4 regions of the Streptomyces sp. NBC_00986 genome follow, and region 1 is predicted to be linked to each of the others. Evidence: riboswitches for the same ligand, from Rfam matches in the RefSeq annotation. Region 1 holds a riboswitch; each other region holds the start of a gene.
What was found. A riboswitch is a leader RNA that binds a small molecule or an ion and turns the genes downstream of it on or off. The one in region 1 is predicted to bind cyclic di-AMP.
Positions count from the first base shown of each region.

Region 1 (3,257 bases):
TTCCCGGCGCCGGAGCGCGGGACGCTCGGCAACGGCCTGACCGTGCTGCGCTGCCACCGCCCCGGCCAGCAGGTCGTCGCCGTCGAGGTGCTCCTGGACGCGCCCCTGGACGCCGAACCGGCCGGCCTGGACGGTGTCGCCACGATCACCGCGCGGGCCTTCTCCGAGGGCACCGACAAGCACTCCGCCGAGGAGTTCGCCGCCGAGCTGGAGCGCTCCGGCGCCACCCTCGACGCGCACGCCGACCACCCCGGGCTGCGCCTGAGCCTGGAGGTCCCGGCCTCGCGCCTGGCCAAGGGCCTCGGTCTGCTGTCGGACGCGCTCAGGGCACCCGCGTTCGCGGACAGCGAGGTCGAGCGGCTGGTCCGCAACCGCCTCGACGAGATCCCGCACGAGACGGCCAACCCGTCCCGCCGCGCAGCCAAGGAGCTCTCCAAGGAGCTGTTCCCGGCGACCTCGCGCATGTCGCGCCCGCGCCAGGGCACCGAGGAGACCGTCCAGAAGATCGACTCCGGGGCCGTACGCGCCTTCTACGACCGGCACGTCCGTCCCGCGACGGCCACCGTCGTGGTCGTCGGCGACCTCACCGGCATCGACCTGGACGCGCTCCTGGCCGAGACCCTGGGTTCGTGGACGGGTTCCACCGCGCAGCCGCGTCCCGTGCCGCCGGTGACCGCCGACGACACCGGGCGCGTCGTGATCGTGCACCGGCCCGGCGCCGTCCAGACGCAGCTGCTCATCGGCCGCGTCGGATCCGACCGGCACGACCGCGTGTGGCCCGCGCAGGTGCTCGGCACGTACTGCCTCGGCGGCACCCTCACCTCCCGCCTGGACCGTGTCCTGCGCGAGGAGAAGGGCTACACCTACGGTGTGCGGGCGTTCGGCCAGGTGCTGCGTTCGGCACCCGACGGCACGGGCGCCTCGATGCTCGCCATCAGCGGCTCCGTGGACACCCCGAACACCGGTCCCGCGCTGGACGACCTGTGGACGGTGCTCCGCAAGCTCGCCGAGGGCGGACTCACCGACGCCGAGCGGGACATCGCCGTACAGAACCTCGTCGGGGTGGCGCCGCTCAAGTACGAGACCGCCGCGGCCGTCGCGAGCACGCTGGCCGACCAGGTCGAGCAGCACCTGCCCGACGACTACCAGGCGACGCTGTACCAGCAGCTCGCCGCGACCGGCACCGTGGAGGCCACCGCGGCGGTCGTGAACGCCTTCCCGGTGGACCGTCTGGTGACGATCCTGGTCGGCGACGCGGAGCAGATCAAGGAGCCCGTCGAGGCGCTCGGCATCGGCGAAGTGACCGTCGTCGCGGCCGAGTAGACGACCCGTAGCGAGCCGACGAGCGGCACGCGCGCGTGGGGGCCCTGGTGACTGAAGCGTCACCAGGGCCCCCTAATGTCCGAATTGGGGGAGAGGTTGCCCGTCTGCCCTGTGGCATGTGCAACAAAACCCGTGATCCGTTTGGGGATTGAAAGTCGTCCCCCTTAGCGTCGGTCCGGCTGTCCGTCAGGCACCGCGCCGCACTCGCGGCACCGGACAGTCATCGCCGAGTCCCCGTACGGCGCGAGCCAGGGGAGCCGGGGACCCACGTCCCTGGGGTGAATCGGACGCCCGTCGAGGGGGTCCGTAGGAGACCTTCCTGCTCCGAACCCGTCAGCTAACCCGGTAGGCGAGAAGGAAGGAAAGGACCAGCCACTCCATGGCGTTCACCCGCGCCACCGGGAAGCACCGTCGCCCGAGCCGGACCCACCGCACCACCGTTCGTGTCGCGAGTGTCGCGGCCCTCACCACCACCGGCGTCGTAGGCACCCTGGCCGCCGCCCCGGCGTTCGCCGCGGAGCCCGCCCCTGAACAGACCGGCCTCACCCCCGTCATCGCCATGGGCGACGCCGTCGCCGAGAAGATCGACGCCCAGGCCGCCGCCCAGCAGCAGGCCGCGGACGAAACGCTGGCCAAGGAGGTCGCCCGCGCCAAGGCCGCCGCACTGGCCAAGGCGGAGCGCGAGGCCGAGGTGCGCGCCGCCCGCGCCGCCGAGCGCAAGAGGCTCAACACCTTCGTCGCGCCGGTCACCGGCTCGTACGTCTCCACCGGCTACAAGACCGGCGGTTCCCTCTGGTCCTCCGGTGCCCACACCGGCATCGACTTCCACGCCTCGACCGGCACCTCCGTGCACGCGGTCGGCTCCGGCACCGTCGTCGAGGCCGGCTGGGGCGGCTCGTACGGCAATCAAGTGGTGATCAAGATGGCCGACGGCATGTACACCATGTACGGGCACCTGTCGTCCATCGGTGTCTCCGTCGGCCAGACGGTCACTCCTGGCGAGCAGATCGGCCTCTCCGGGGCGACCGGCAACGTCACCGGACCGCACCTCCACTTCGAGGCCCGCACGACCGCCGAGTACGGCTCGGACGTCGACCCTGTCGCGTACCTCCGCAAGCACGGTGTGAACGTCTGACGACGTAGCGCCGCACTTCCCGAAGCCCTGGCCCGCCCGGCCGGGGCTTTCGGCGTTTCCGGAGCCCTCCTGTCCAAAAAATATCCATGGATTCCGGCCCGCCATCGGAAATTCCCGCTCATTGCAATAGAGTCACGGAACACACGTCAATCGTCGACGTTTCACGGGGATTAAGGCGGAGGTCGGACATGCGTATTCCGGCGCACTCGGTATGCACGGCGATCCGGGACGACATCGTCGCCGGTGTCTACGAGCGCGGCAGCCGGCTCACGGAGGAACTCCTCGCGCGCCGGTACGGGGTCTCGCGCGTCCCCGTCCGGGAGGCTCTGCGCACGCTGGAGGCCGAGGGGTTCGTGGTGACCCGGCGGCACGCGGGCGCGTGCGTCGCGGAACCGACCGAGCAGGAGGCCGCCGACCTGCTGGAGATGCGGATGCTGCTGGAGCCGCTCGGCGCCTCGCGGGCCGCCCAGCGCCGCACCGAGGCCCACCTCAAGGTGCTGCGCGGCCTCGTCAGACTGGGCCAGGAGCGCGCCAGGCGCGGCAACAGCGAGGATCTGCGCTCCCTGGGCAGCTGGTTCCACGAGACGCTGGCGCAGGCCTCCGGGAGCCCCGCGCTGACCTCGATGCTGACTCAGCTGCGGCACAAGATCGCCTGGATGTACGCGGTGGACGCACCGGCCAACCCCGTCGAGTCCTGGGCCGAACACGGGGCCATCGTGGACGCCGTGGCCCGCGGGGACAGCGAGCGCGCCCGGGCGATCACCGCCCTGCACACCGAGCGCGCGGGCACCGCGCACCG
Region 1 is NZ_CP108733.1:3,579,726-3,582,982, reverse strand. It holds gene OG504_RS15365 (M16 family metallopeptidase) at 1-1,323, shown strand, start outside; cyclic di-AMP (ydaO/yuaA leader) riboswitch at 1,538-1,690, shown strand; gene OG504_RS15360 (M23 family metallopeptidase) at 1,703-2,458, shown strand; gene OG504_RS15355 (GntR family transcriptional regulator) at 2,647-3,257, shown strand, end outside.

Region 2 (3,257 bases), 6.3 Mb from region 1:
ACCCCCATCATAACGTCATGTACGTCCTGTACATTTCTTACAGATGCCGAAGGAGGGGTACCCATGACCCGACCGTCCGCCCGTCACGTCCTGCCCGAGTTCACCGAGCGCACCAGCGCCGGCCACCGGACCCTCGACCCGTACTCGAAGCTGCTGGAGGAGCGGATCGTCTTCCTCGGGACGCCGATCGACGACATCTCGGCGAACGACGTGATGGCCCAGTTCATGCACCTCGAGTACCAGGCACCGGACCGGGACATCTCGCTGTACATCAACTCGCCCGGCGGATCGTTCAGCGCGATGTCGGCGATCTACGACACGTTGCGGTTCGTCACGTGTGACGTGGAGACGACCTGCCTCGGCCAGGCCGGCACCTCCGCGGCGGTGCTGCTGGCGGCGGGCACCCCGGGCAAGCGGTCCGCGCTGCCGGGTGCGCGAGTGGTGCTCCGCCAGCCCTCGCTCCCCGAGCCGATCCAGGGTCAGGCGAGTGATCTCGCCATCCAGGCCGAGGAGTTGGCGCGTACGCGGGTCCAACTGGAGGAACTGCTGGCCCTGCACACGGGCCGGACGGTGGCGCAGGTGAGCGCGGACATCGAGCGGGACCGGATCATGGATGCCCAACAGGCCCTGGAATACGGGTTGGTGGACCGGATCGTGGCCACCCGCAAGACCTCGCTCACCGAGCCGGGCGGGGAGTGAGCCGACGATGCTGCCGCCGGAACTGCCGCCGCTGCCCGCACTGACGCGCGCCGAGGGCGAGTTGATCGACCGTTACCTGGATGTGGCCGACCTGCTGGGCCGTATCAACCCGGCGCACAACGGTGACACGTACCGTGGCCTGAGGGCCGCTCAGGCGCTCGTGGCCAAGGCCGCCGAGCTCCGGGACGCGCTGGCGCTGATGCACCAGCGGGGCGAGACCGAGCTGCACGCCCCCACGCTGGCGCGGGCGCTGCGCGTGCTGGACGGGGAGCGCCGCACGGCGCGCGTCACCCTGCCCTCGCCCTCCGACAGTTGACGGACCCGAAGCTGTCCCGAACGACGTCGAAACGAGCCGAACGACGTACCCCCGATCGGCGTAGTCGCGACTCCGTCCATACGGCCGTCCGGGTTGCGCAACACGCGTAGCCCGAGGCCCGGATGAACTGTTCCGGCGCTGGTCCGAGCGTCACACCCCCCTCGACACTCCCTCGAACACCGTTGCGTTCAGCCGAACGGGTGAGTGGTGAGTAACCCCACAAATCCCCGGTTCCGTTGGGCTTTTCGGACATTCATAGGTGAAGATCCCTGTCTGACGACAAGACCCCGCCACAGCGGCGGGGCGATCCGGGCGGACGCCGAGTCCTGCCGCCGCCCGGATGACAGGTCGACAGGATTGCATCGGCAGGAGTGGAGGACCCAGGCACGACGGGTCGCCGGGACGGTCACGCCATGACCGGGTCGAGCAGCCCTTGGGGTGAAGCCGCGTCAGCGGCCGGGCAACTTCGCCAGCCCGAATCCGACAGGTCATCCTTCACAGGCGGCTGACGAAGGGTTGCGCATGACTGCGCTCAATCGTGTCCCGTCGCTGATGGTCAGGGCCGGTACGGCCTCGGCCTTCGCCATCGCCGCCGTGGGCGGCTCCGTCGTGATACCGGGCGTCGCATCCGACGCCGCGGCCGCGACACCCGCGACGAAGGCACTCCAGGTCGCGGCGTCCAAGAAGGGCGCCCCGTACAGGTACGGGGCCACCGGACCGGGCCGCTTCGACTGCTCCGGGCTCACGCTGTACTCGTACAAGAAGGCGGGCAAGAAACTGCCCCGTACGGCGGCCCAGCAGTACAACAAGACCCACCACATCTCGGCCAAGAGCCGCAAGGCCGGGGACCTCGTCTTCTTCCACTCGGGCTCCAGCGTCTACCACGTCGGCATCTACGCCGGCAAGGGAAAGATCTGGCACGCCCCGAAGACCGGGGACGTGGTGAGGCTGCAGAAGATCTGGACCAAGAGCGTCTGGTACGGCCGGGTCAGCTAGGCCTGTCCGAATCTCCCGAGGGGGTGGCGGCCACCTGACAGGCCACCACCCCCTCGGGTGTCCAGGGACGTTCACCACACTGTTCTACGGCTCCTGCTGACCCGCGGCGGTCACCGGCCGGGCCGGTACCGTCCAGGGCACCTCGATGGAGACCGTCTTGCCGCCCTCCAGGGTGGGCCGGACCTTGAGTTTGCCGCCGCACTCCGCGGTCAGCCAGCGGATGATCACCATGCCCCGGCCGTTGTCCTGCTGGACGGCGGCCGGCAGGCGTTTCGGGAACCGGGGGTGGCTGTCGGTGACCCCGATGCGCAGCCGTTCGTCACGCTCCAGCTGGATGTCCACCGTGAAGGTGGGTGACTGCCCGAAGGTGTGTTGTACGGCGTTGGTGGCGAGTTCGGAGACGATCAGGCGGATGGTGTCGGCGACCTCCGTGTCCGCCGGAAGTCCCCATTCCACCAGGGTCCCGACGACATAGGTGCGGGCGGTGGAGACCGAGGCGGGATCGCTCGGCAGAGTGACGGATGCTTCCAGATGGTCTGCCATGGCGCGGTCGTCCCTTTCCCGCGGGACCGGTGTCCGACACGGAGCGGATGGTTCGAGTACGGTCCCGGACTGGTGCTTCTTCGCCAGACTGCCATTACCGCGTCGGTAACGGTGGCGATCCACCAAGATATGCATATATCTGTCGCTCGAAGCGGTGAACTCTGCGACCCCAGACCGTATTTGGGCGGCTCGGAAGGAGTAAGGAGAAACCCATGCAGTACGGTCCCGCGGTGCGCCGCCGGAAACTGGGCGCCGAACTCCGCGCGTTGCGTGCGGAGGCGGGGCTCACCAGCGGTGAGGCGGCCCGGCTGGTCGGCTGGCACCAGTCGAAGGTGAGCCGCATCGAGACCGGCGCGAGTGGCGTGAAAGCGCCCGACGTCCGGTTACTCCTGGACGCCTACCAGGTCGGCGACCCACAACTTCGGGACATGCTCCTCGTGTTGGCCGGCTCCGACGACGGCGGCGGCCGCCACCACTGGTGGCACGCCTATCGCGGTGTACTGCCGCCCGCCTACCGGGACTTCATCAGCCTGGAGTCCCAGGCCAGCACACTCCGCACCCTGGAGACCTCGGTGGTCCCCGGCCTGCTGCAGACGCCCGAGTACGCCCGTGCGGTGACCCGGGCCGCCGTGGGAGGCCTCGACAACGACGGCCCCGAGCGGCTCGACGCGCTGGTGCAGGTGCGGTTGGCCAGGCAGGACGT
Region 2 is NZ_CP108733.1:9,858,568-9,861,824, reverse strand. It holds gene OG504_RS44215 (ATP-dependent Clp protease proteolytic subunit) at 64-699, shown strand; gene OG504_RS44210 (hypothetical protein) at 707-1,015, shown strand; cyclic di-AMP (ydaO/yuaA leader) riboswitch at 1,355-1,534, shown strand; gene OG504_RS44205 (C40 family peptidase) at 1,538-2,011, shown strand; gene OG504_RS44200 (ATP-binding protein) at 2,096-2,554, opposite strand; gene OG504_RS44195 (helix-turn-helix domain-containing protein) at 2,767-3,257, shown strand, end outside.
Region 2: another riboswitch for cyclic di-AMP. It lies ahead of OG504_RS44205 (C40 family peptidase); the one in region 1 lies ahead of OG504_RS15360 (M23 family metallopeptidase).

Region 3 (3,257 bases), 3.5 Mb from region 1:
CCAGCGCAGCGCCTCGGAGAAGGACTCCGCGCCGATCGGGGCGATCATGAACTCCTGGATGTCCACGTTCGAGTCGGCGTGCGAGCCGCCGTTCAGGATGTTCATCATCGGAACGGGCAGCAGGTGCGCGTTCGGGCCGCCGAGGTAGCGGAAGAGGGGGAGGTCGCTGGCCTCGGACGCGGCGTGCGCGACGGCGAGGGAGACGCCGAGGATGGCGTTGGCGCCGAGCGAGCCCTTGTTGTCGGTGGCGTCCAGGTCGAACATCGCCTGGTCGATCAGGCGCTGCTCGGTGGCGTCGTAGCCGACGAGCTCCGGGCCGATCTGCTCGATGACGGCGAGGACGGCCTTCTCGACGCCCTTGCCGCCGTAGCGGTTGGGGTCACCGTCACGCAGCTCGATGGCCTCGAAGGCACCCGTGGAGGCGCCGGACGGAACGGCGGCACGACCCGTGCTGCCGTCGTCGAGGCCGACCTCGACCTCGACCGTGGGGTTGCCTCGGGAGTCCAGGATTTCCCGGGCTACGACGACGTCGATGGACGGCACGAGCATCTCCTTCTTGGGATCTGACGCGGCTACGGCAACACCGCAGCGGCTCTGCGAGACGAGCCTAACCGGCTCGGGGCGATTGGCCATCCGGTCGGCCGCCTGATGGACAGAACCGAGAGTAAATTGTTTCCGAACGGAACAAAGAGTTCGGCAAAAGTGCGGGAACACGGGCGGGGACGCAAAAAAGCCCCGCCCCGGTGCGTACGGGGGAACACGCACCGGAGCGGGGAGCCCGTGGGGGACGGGGGTGGCCCTCACGGGGTCTCCATCATGGACACCACGGATGTGAGGGCGCTGTGGTTCAGCTACGAGCCGCGTAGGTCACTTCAGGTGGAGCTGCTGGCCCGGGAAGATGAAGTCGGCGTCGTCGATGATGTCCTTGTTCAGCTTGAACAGCTGCTGCCAGCCGCCCTTCACCTTGTGCTTCTCGGCGATGGAGCTGAGGGTGTCGCCCTTGACGACCTTGTACTCGCCGTCACCCTTCTTGACCTTCTTGCCGGTCGGGGTGGTGACGGTCTTCTTGGCGGCCGGGCGCTCGGCGGAGCGGGAGGCGGTGGTGTCGCTCGTGGAGCGGTCGCTGGTGGAGCCGCTGCTCGAGGAGGAGCTGTTGCCGCTGGAGCTGGAGGAGCTGCCGCCGGAGTAGGAGGCGCCCGACAGGCCGGTGCCGCAGTTGGGCCAGGCGCCCTTGCCCTGGGCGGCGAGAACCTTCTCCGCCACGGCGATCTGCTGGGACTTGGAGGCCTGGTTCGCGGTGGAGGCGTAGGCGGTGCCGCCGTACGCGGCCCACGTCGAGGCGGAGAACTGCAGACCGCCGTAGTAGCCGTTACCGGTGTTGATGGACCAGTTGCCGCCGGACTCGCAGCTGGCGACCGTGTCCCACTCGGACGCGGTGGCGGCGGAGGCGCTGCCCGTCGCCATGAGCGGGGCGGCTATCGCGACACCGGTGACGCCGGCGAGCGTGGCGACGCGGGTGGCCTTGGACGGACGACGGTGCTTGCCCTTGCTGGAAAACAGCATGGAAAATCCCAATCCCCTCACCGACGCCTGCGAGGTGAGCTGTCGGGTTCGGGCCGTGTGAGTTGCCCGGCCGCACACCTCTCGGTGCGCGACTTCACCCCAAGCCGGTTCCGGTCGTCTCTCAACTCCCGGGCCCGGCGCTTACCTTGGGTCCCCCGCTCCTGCCTACGGCGCTTTACGCGACGACTGTTCCCGGAGGCCGCTGGCAGGACTCGGCGTTGCGGCAACCGGACGCTCGTGGTGACGAGCGGCCTTGACCGTAGACACGGAATCCACGGAATTCCAAAGACGATCAGGCCTTCTGAGACTCATCCCACACTTTGATCAAACCGGACATTCCCGAGCGAAGCGTGACGTGAACTCCCGCTGCCCTCTTGCTACTTTTCGTCCACTTCCGTACCGACGTCCAAGGTCTGACCGGCGGCGATCTGGGTCGGATCGGCGCCTATCACCTTTTTGTTCTCGGCGTAGAGCGCGCGCCATCCGCCGTCGTAGCCAAGGGAGTCGGCGATGGACGCGAGGGAGTCGCCGGCGCGGACGGTGTAGGTCTGCGGCGACACGCTTTCCTCGGCACTGGCGCCGCGATGCTTGCCGGCACTCTGCCGAGTGCCCTGCTGCTCGCCCTGCTGGTCGTCGGAATCGCCGAGCGCGCCCGTGTCGACGAGGCTCCACTTGCCCACCGCCTGGGCCGAGTTGTCCGTTTCGTCGATTTTCGGGGAGGCGGCGGCCGAGTCGTTGCCGGCCGCGGGAGTGGTGGACTTGTCGGACTTGCTGGAGTTGTCCGTCGCGGTCGGTGAGGGACTGTCGGTCGACGAGTCGCCGCCGGACGCGTCGGACGAAGTCGAGTCCGTGGTGCCGGAGTCGGACAAGCCGGAGGAAGCGGACGAGTCGGATGAACCGGAGTCGGAGTCGGAACCGGAGCCGGAGTCGGAGTCGGAACCGGAGCCGGAGTCGGAGGAGTCGGCCGGGGTGGCCGACGGGGAGTCACTCGCGAGGCCGGTGTCGACGTCCGTCGAACCCGAGGTGGTGGTGAGCCCGGAGAGCAGCGCGCAGGTGGTCCAGGCGGAGGTGCCCTTGTCGGCGAGGATCTTCTCGGCGACGGCTATCTGCTGGGAGCGGCTGGCCAGGTCGGCGCTGGGCGCATAGTCGGGGCCGCCGTACTTGTCCCATTCGTCCTGGGTCATCTGCAGGCCGCCGTAGTAGCCGTTGCCGTCGTTCATGCTCCAGGAGCCGCCGCTCTCGCAGTTGGCCACCTTGTCCCAGGTGGTGCCGTCGGCGGCGTTCGCGGCGGCGGCCCCGAGGAGGGGGATGGCGATGGCGGAGCCGGTCACCCCGGCCGCGACGAGGAGAGCCGGAGCCTGGCGGGGGCGACGGTGACGACCGTTCCCGGAGAGCATGCGGAGGCCTTTCGCGTGACAGCGGGGGGACCGCGCGGCGGGTGGGGCAAGGGGTGGTGCGGGGCGCCGCGCTGGTAGGTGAACGTATCCACAGTCGATCACTTGTCACAAGTTAATGCCACGGAGATCACGTGAAGATCACAGAGTTGAAGAACTGTCACTTTCGGGTTTAGGGGTCCGGACTGCCTGTTCAACGGCGCCCCGGACCGCCTGTTCAACGGCGTTCCGGGGTGAACTCCACGGGGAGGGTGCGCAGTCCGCGCATGATGAGGCCGCCGCGCCAGCGCAAGTCGGCCG
Region 3 is NZ_CP108733.1:7,039,820-7,043,076, reverse strand. It holds gene eno (phosphopyruvate hydratase) at 1-549, opposite strand, end outside; gene OG504_RS31530 (transglycosylase family protein) at 868-1,563, opposite strand; cyclic di-AMP (ydaO/yuaA leader) riboswitch at 1,573-1,746, opposite strand; gene OG504_RS31525 (transglycosylase family protein) at 1,941-2,960, opposite strand; gene OG504_RS31520 (cytochrome P450) at 3,175-3,257, opposite strand, start outside.
Region 3: another riboswitch for cyclic di-AMP. It lies ahead of OG504_RS31530 (transglycosylase family protein); the one in region 1 lies ahead of OG504_RS15360 (M23 family metallopeptidase).

Region 4 (3,257 bases), 1.7 Mb from region 1:
ACACCGGCGTCACGGCCGACCCGCTCCTACGGGCCTACGTCAGCGACTCGCACCCACCGGCCACGGTCTACGACACCCTCCCGGGCCGTTGGGTCGGGGAACCCGCGTGGCCCTCGCCGCACGTGAAGACGACGACGTACGGCCTCCGGGGTGCGCCCGTGATCGTCCGCTCCCCCATGCACACCGGTGTGGACGCGGGCCGTTTCTTCCCTTTCGGGAACGACGCCGATCTGCCGCCGGACCAGCGGGACGAGGACGCGCGGTCGGCGTGCTTCGAGTTCGAGGTACCGGCCGAGACGTGGGTGCTGGGGCGGCCGAGGGTACGGCTGCGGCTGACCTGCGAGGTGCCGCGCGGGCAGGTGATCGCCCGGCTGTGCGATGTCGCCCCGGACGGCGCCTCGACCCTCGTCACCCGGGGTGTGCTGAACCTGTCGGCGCGGCACGGGCGGGACCGGGCGGTGCCGTGGACGCCGGGCACCACCGAGGACGTGACCTTCGAGCTGAACGGCATCGGGCACGCGTTCCCGCCCGGGCACCGCATCCGGCTCGCGGTGTCGTCGGCGTACTGGCCGTGGATCTGGCCGCAGCCGGAGTCCGCGGCGGGGTTCACGTTGGACCCGGAGGGGAGTGCGCTCGAACTCCCGGTCCGGGAGCAGGAGTTGGACGAGGGTATTCGTTTCGACGAACCCGAGGAAGCCGAGCCGCTCGGGGTCAACTACCCGGCGACCCTTGACGAACCGCGGCCCGAGAGGCTGGTCGTACGGGACGTCGCGAAGGGCGAGTGGCGGCTGGAGGTGGACCCCCGGTACGGCGGCACGCGCGTGTATCCGGACGGGCTGGAGTTCACCGAGGACGCGTTGGAGACGTACACGATCGACGAGTCGGATCCGCTGTCCGCCCGCACCCTCTCGGAGTGGTCGATCCGGCTGCACCGGCCGGAGCTGGGGTGGGACACGAGCGTGCGTACACGGTCGGAGATTACTTGCGACGAAACGGACTTTCTTACCTCAAATGAGGTGATCTGCACCGAGGGTGGAGAAGCGATCTTCCACCGCACTTGGGAGAAAAGGATTCCGAGAACTGCCAGTTGAGGGCGAATGCCCGATTTGCCGTTCTTAATCCTCCCGTGAGTTGGGTCACGCGTTTCTGTGCGTGACCTGTGTCCTGGTCTGCCCGCGTTTTCCCTTACGGCATTTGACAGTTGACCCTTGGCTCGCGCAAAGGATCAAGTGCCCCATACGCCTCAGACCAAGGTCAATAGGGGTTAGGTGTGATTCCGCCACTTGTTCCGGACATGTGCTCTCGCATAGTTTCCCGGCCTGTCGAGCGGAACGCCGAATCCTGCCGCCGCCCGGCATCCCAGTCACGAACTTCTCGCACGGCAGGAGCGGGGGAACCAGGTAAGTCGCCGGGCCGGTCGTTCTGACCGGAACGGCTTGGGGTTAAGTCACGTCCGCAAGGACTTGGCCGGGCACCTCCCAGCCCGAACCCGACAGCTCACCTCGCAGGCGACGGAGAGGAACCTCGTCATGCCTGCAACCGCTCAGTCCCGCCGCGCCCGCCTCGTCCGCCGTGTCGTCATCGCCGGCACCGGTGCCGCGATCCTCGCGCTGCCTGTCGTCGGTGCGACCACCGCGTCCGCGGCCACCACGTCGACCACCGCCGCCTCGACCACGCTTGCCGGGTACCCCAACACCCTTGACGGGTGGATCCGGGAGTCGCTCGCGATCATGGCGCAGAAGGGGATTCCGGGTACGTACAACGGGATCTACCGGAACGTGATCCGTGAGTCTTCCGGGAACCAGTACGCGATCAACAACTGGGACTCCAACGCGGCGGCCGGTACGCCGTCGAAGGGGCTTCTCCAGGTCATCGACCCGACGTTCAACGCGTATCACGTTGCCGGGACTTCGTACGACCCGTATGACCCGGTCGCTAACATCACCGCCGCCTGCAATTACGCGGCGGCCGTGTATGGCTCCATCGACAACGTGTACGGGGCTTACTAGAAACTGCTGGATCAGCCACGACTGGTTGTGTTTTGAGTGACACCGCCGTCGTGGCTGGTCGCGCCCGCGCGGCGGAGCCGCAAATAGACACAGCCCCGCGCCCCTGAATGCGCCCCTTCGGGGCCATTCAGAATCTCAGCTGAAGAGTCTTTCAAGTACCAGCGCGATGCCGTCGTCCTCGTTCGACGACGTCACCTCGTCGGCCACCGCCTTGAGTTCGGGGTGGGCGTTGGCCATCGCGACGCCGTGGGCTGCCCAGTCGAACATCGGGATGTCGTTCGGCATGTCGCCGAAGGCGATGGTCTCGGACGGGGTCAGGCCCAAGTGGCGGGCGGCGAGAGCCAGTCCCGTTGCCTTGGTGATGCCGAGTGGCTGGAGTTCGACGGTGCCGGGGCCCGACATGGTGACCGAGGCCAGGGAACCGACCACCGAGCGCGCCGTGGACGCCAACTCGTCGTCCTCCAGGGCGGGGTGACGGAGCAACACCTTGCTGATGGGTTCGCACCAGAGGTCGTCCCGCTTGCCCACCCGTACCGCGGGGAGCGTGGGGTGCGGCATCAGGTAGCCGGGCTCGATCAGCGTCAGGCCGTCCACGCCGTCCTGGTCCACCGCCGCGTACACCTGGCCCACTTCCGCCTCGATCTTGCCGAGCGCGGTCTCCGCCAACTCCCGGTCCAGGGTGACCGACCAGAGCAGACGGTCCGCGCCGGCGTCGTACAACTGCGCGCCCTGTCCGCACACCGCGAGCCCTCTGGAGCCGAGGTCTTCGAGCAACGGGCGCACCCTCGGGGCCGGCCTGCCGGTGACGACGAGGTGCCGGGCGCCGGCCGCCGTCACCCTCGCGAGTGCGATGCGGGACCGGTCGGAGAGTGTGTCGTCGCCGCGCAGCAGCGTCCCGTCCAGGTCGGTGGCGATCAGTGCATATGCGAGGGGTGCGGCCATGATCAGAGAATACGGATGGAACGCCCCACCGACTCGACACGAACCGGACGGCTGCTGCCTTCACATGCGTTGACCCGTGTTCCGGTTGGTTTGACAATTACGACCGTTATGCCGACTCCCGTACCACCAGTTCCGTAGGCAGAATCACGCCCGCCGTGTCCTCCCCGGCGATCTGGGCCAACAGCATGCGGACCATCTCGGCGCTGATGCGGTCGTAGGGCTGTCGCATGGTCGTCAGGGCCGGGGTGATGGACGTGGCCGCCGCCGAGTCGTCGAAGCCTCCGACAGCGATGTCATCCGGGACCG
Region 4 is NZ_CP108733.1:5,283,971-5,287,227, forward strand. It holds gene OG504_RS23240 (CocE/NonD family hydrolase) at 1-1,091, shown strand, start outside; cyclic di-AMP (ydaO/yuaA leader) riboswitch at 1,323-1,524, shown strand; gene OG504_RS23245 (transglycosylase SLT domain-containing protein) at 1,530-2,009, shown strand; gene OG504_RS23250 (HAD family hydrolase) at 2,145-2,951, opposite strand; gene OG504_RS23255 (LacI family DNA-binding transcriptional regulator) at 3,058-3,257, opposite strand, start outside.
Region 4: another riboswitch for cyclic di-AMP. It lies ahead of OG504_RS23245 (transglycosylase SLT domain-containing protein); the one in region 1 lies ahead of OG504_RS15360 (M23 family metallopeptidase).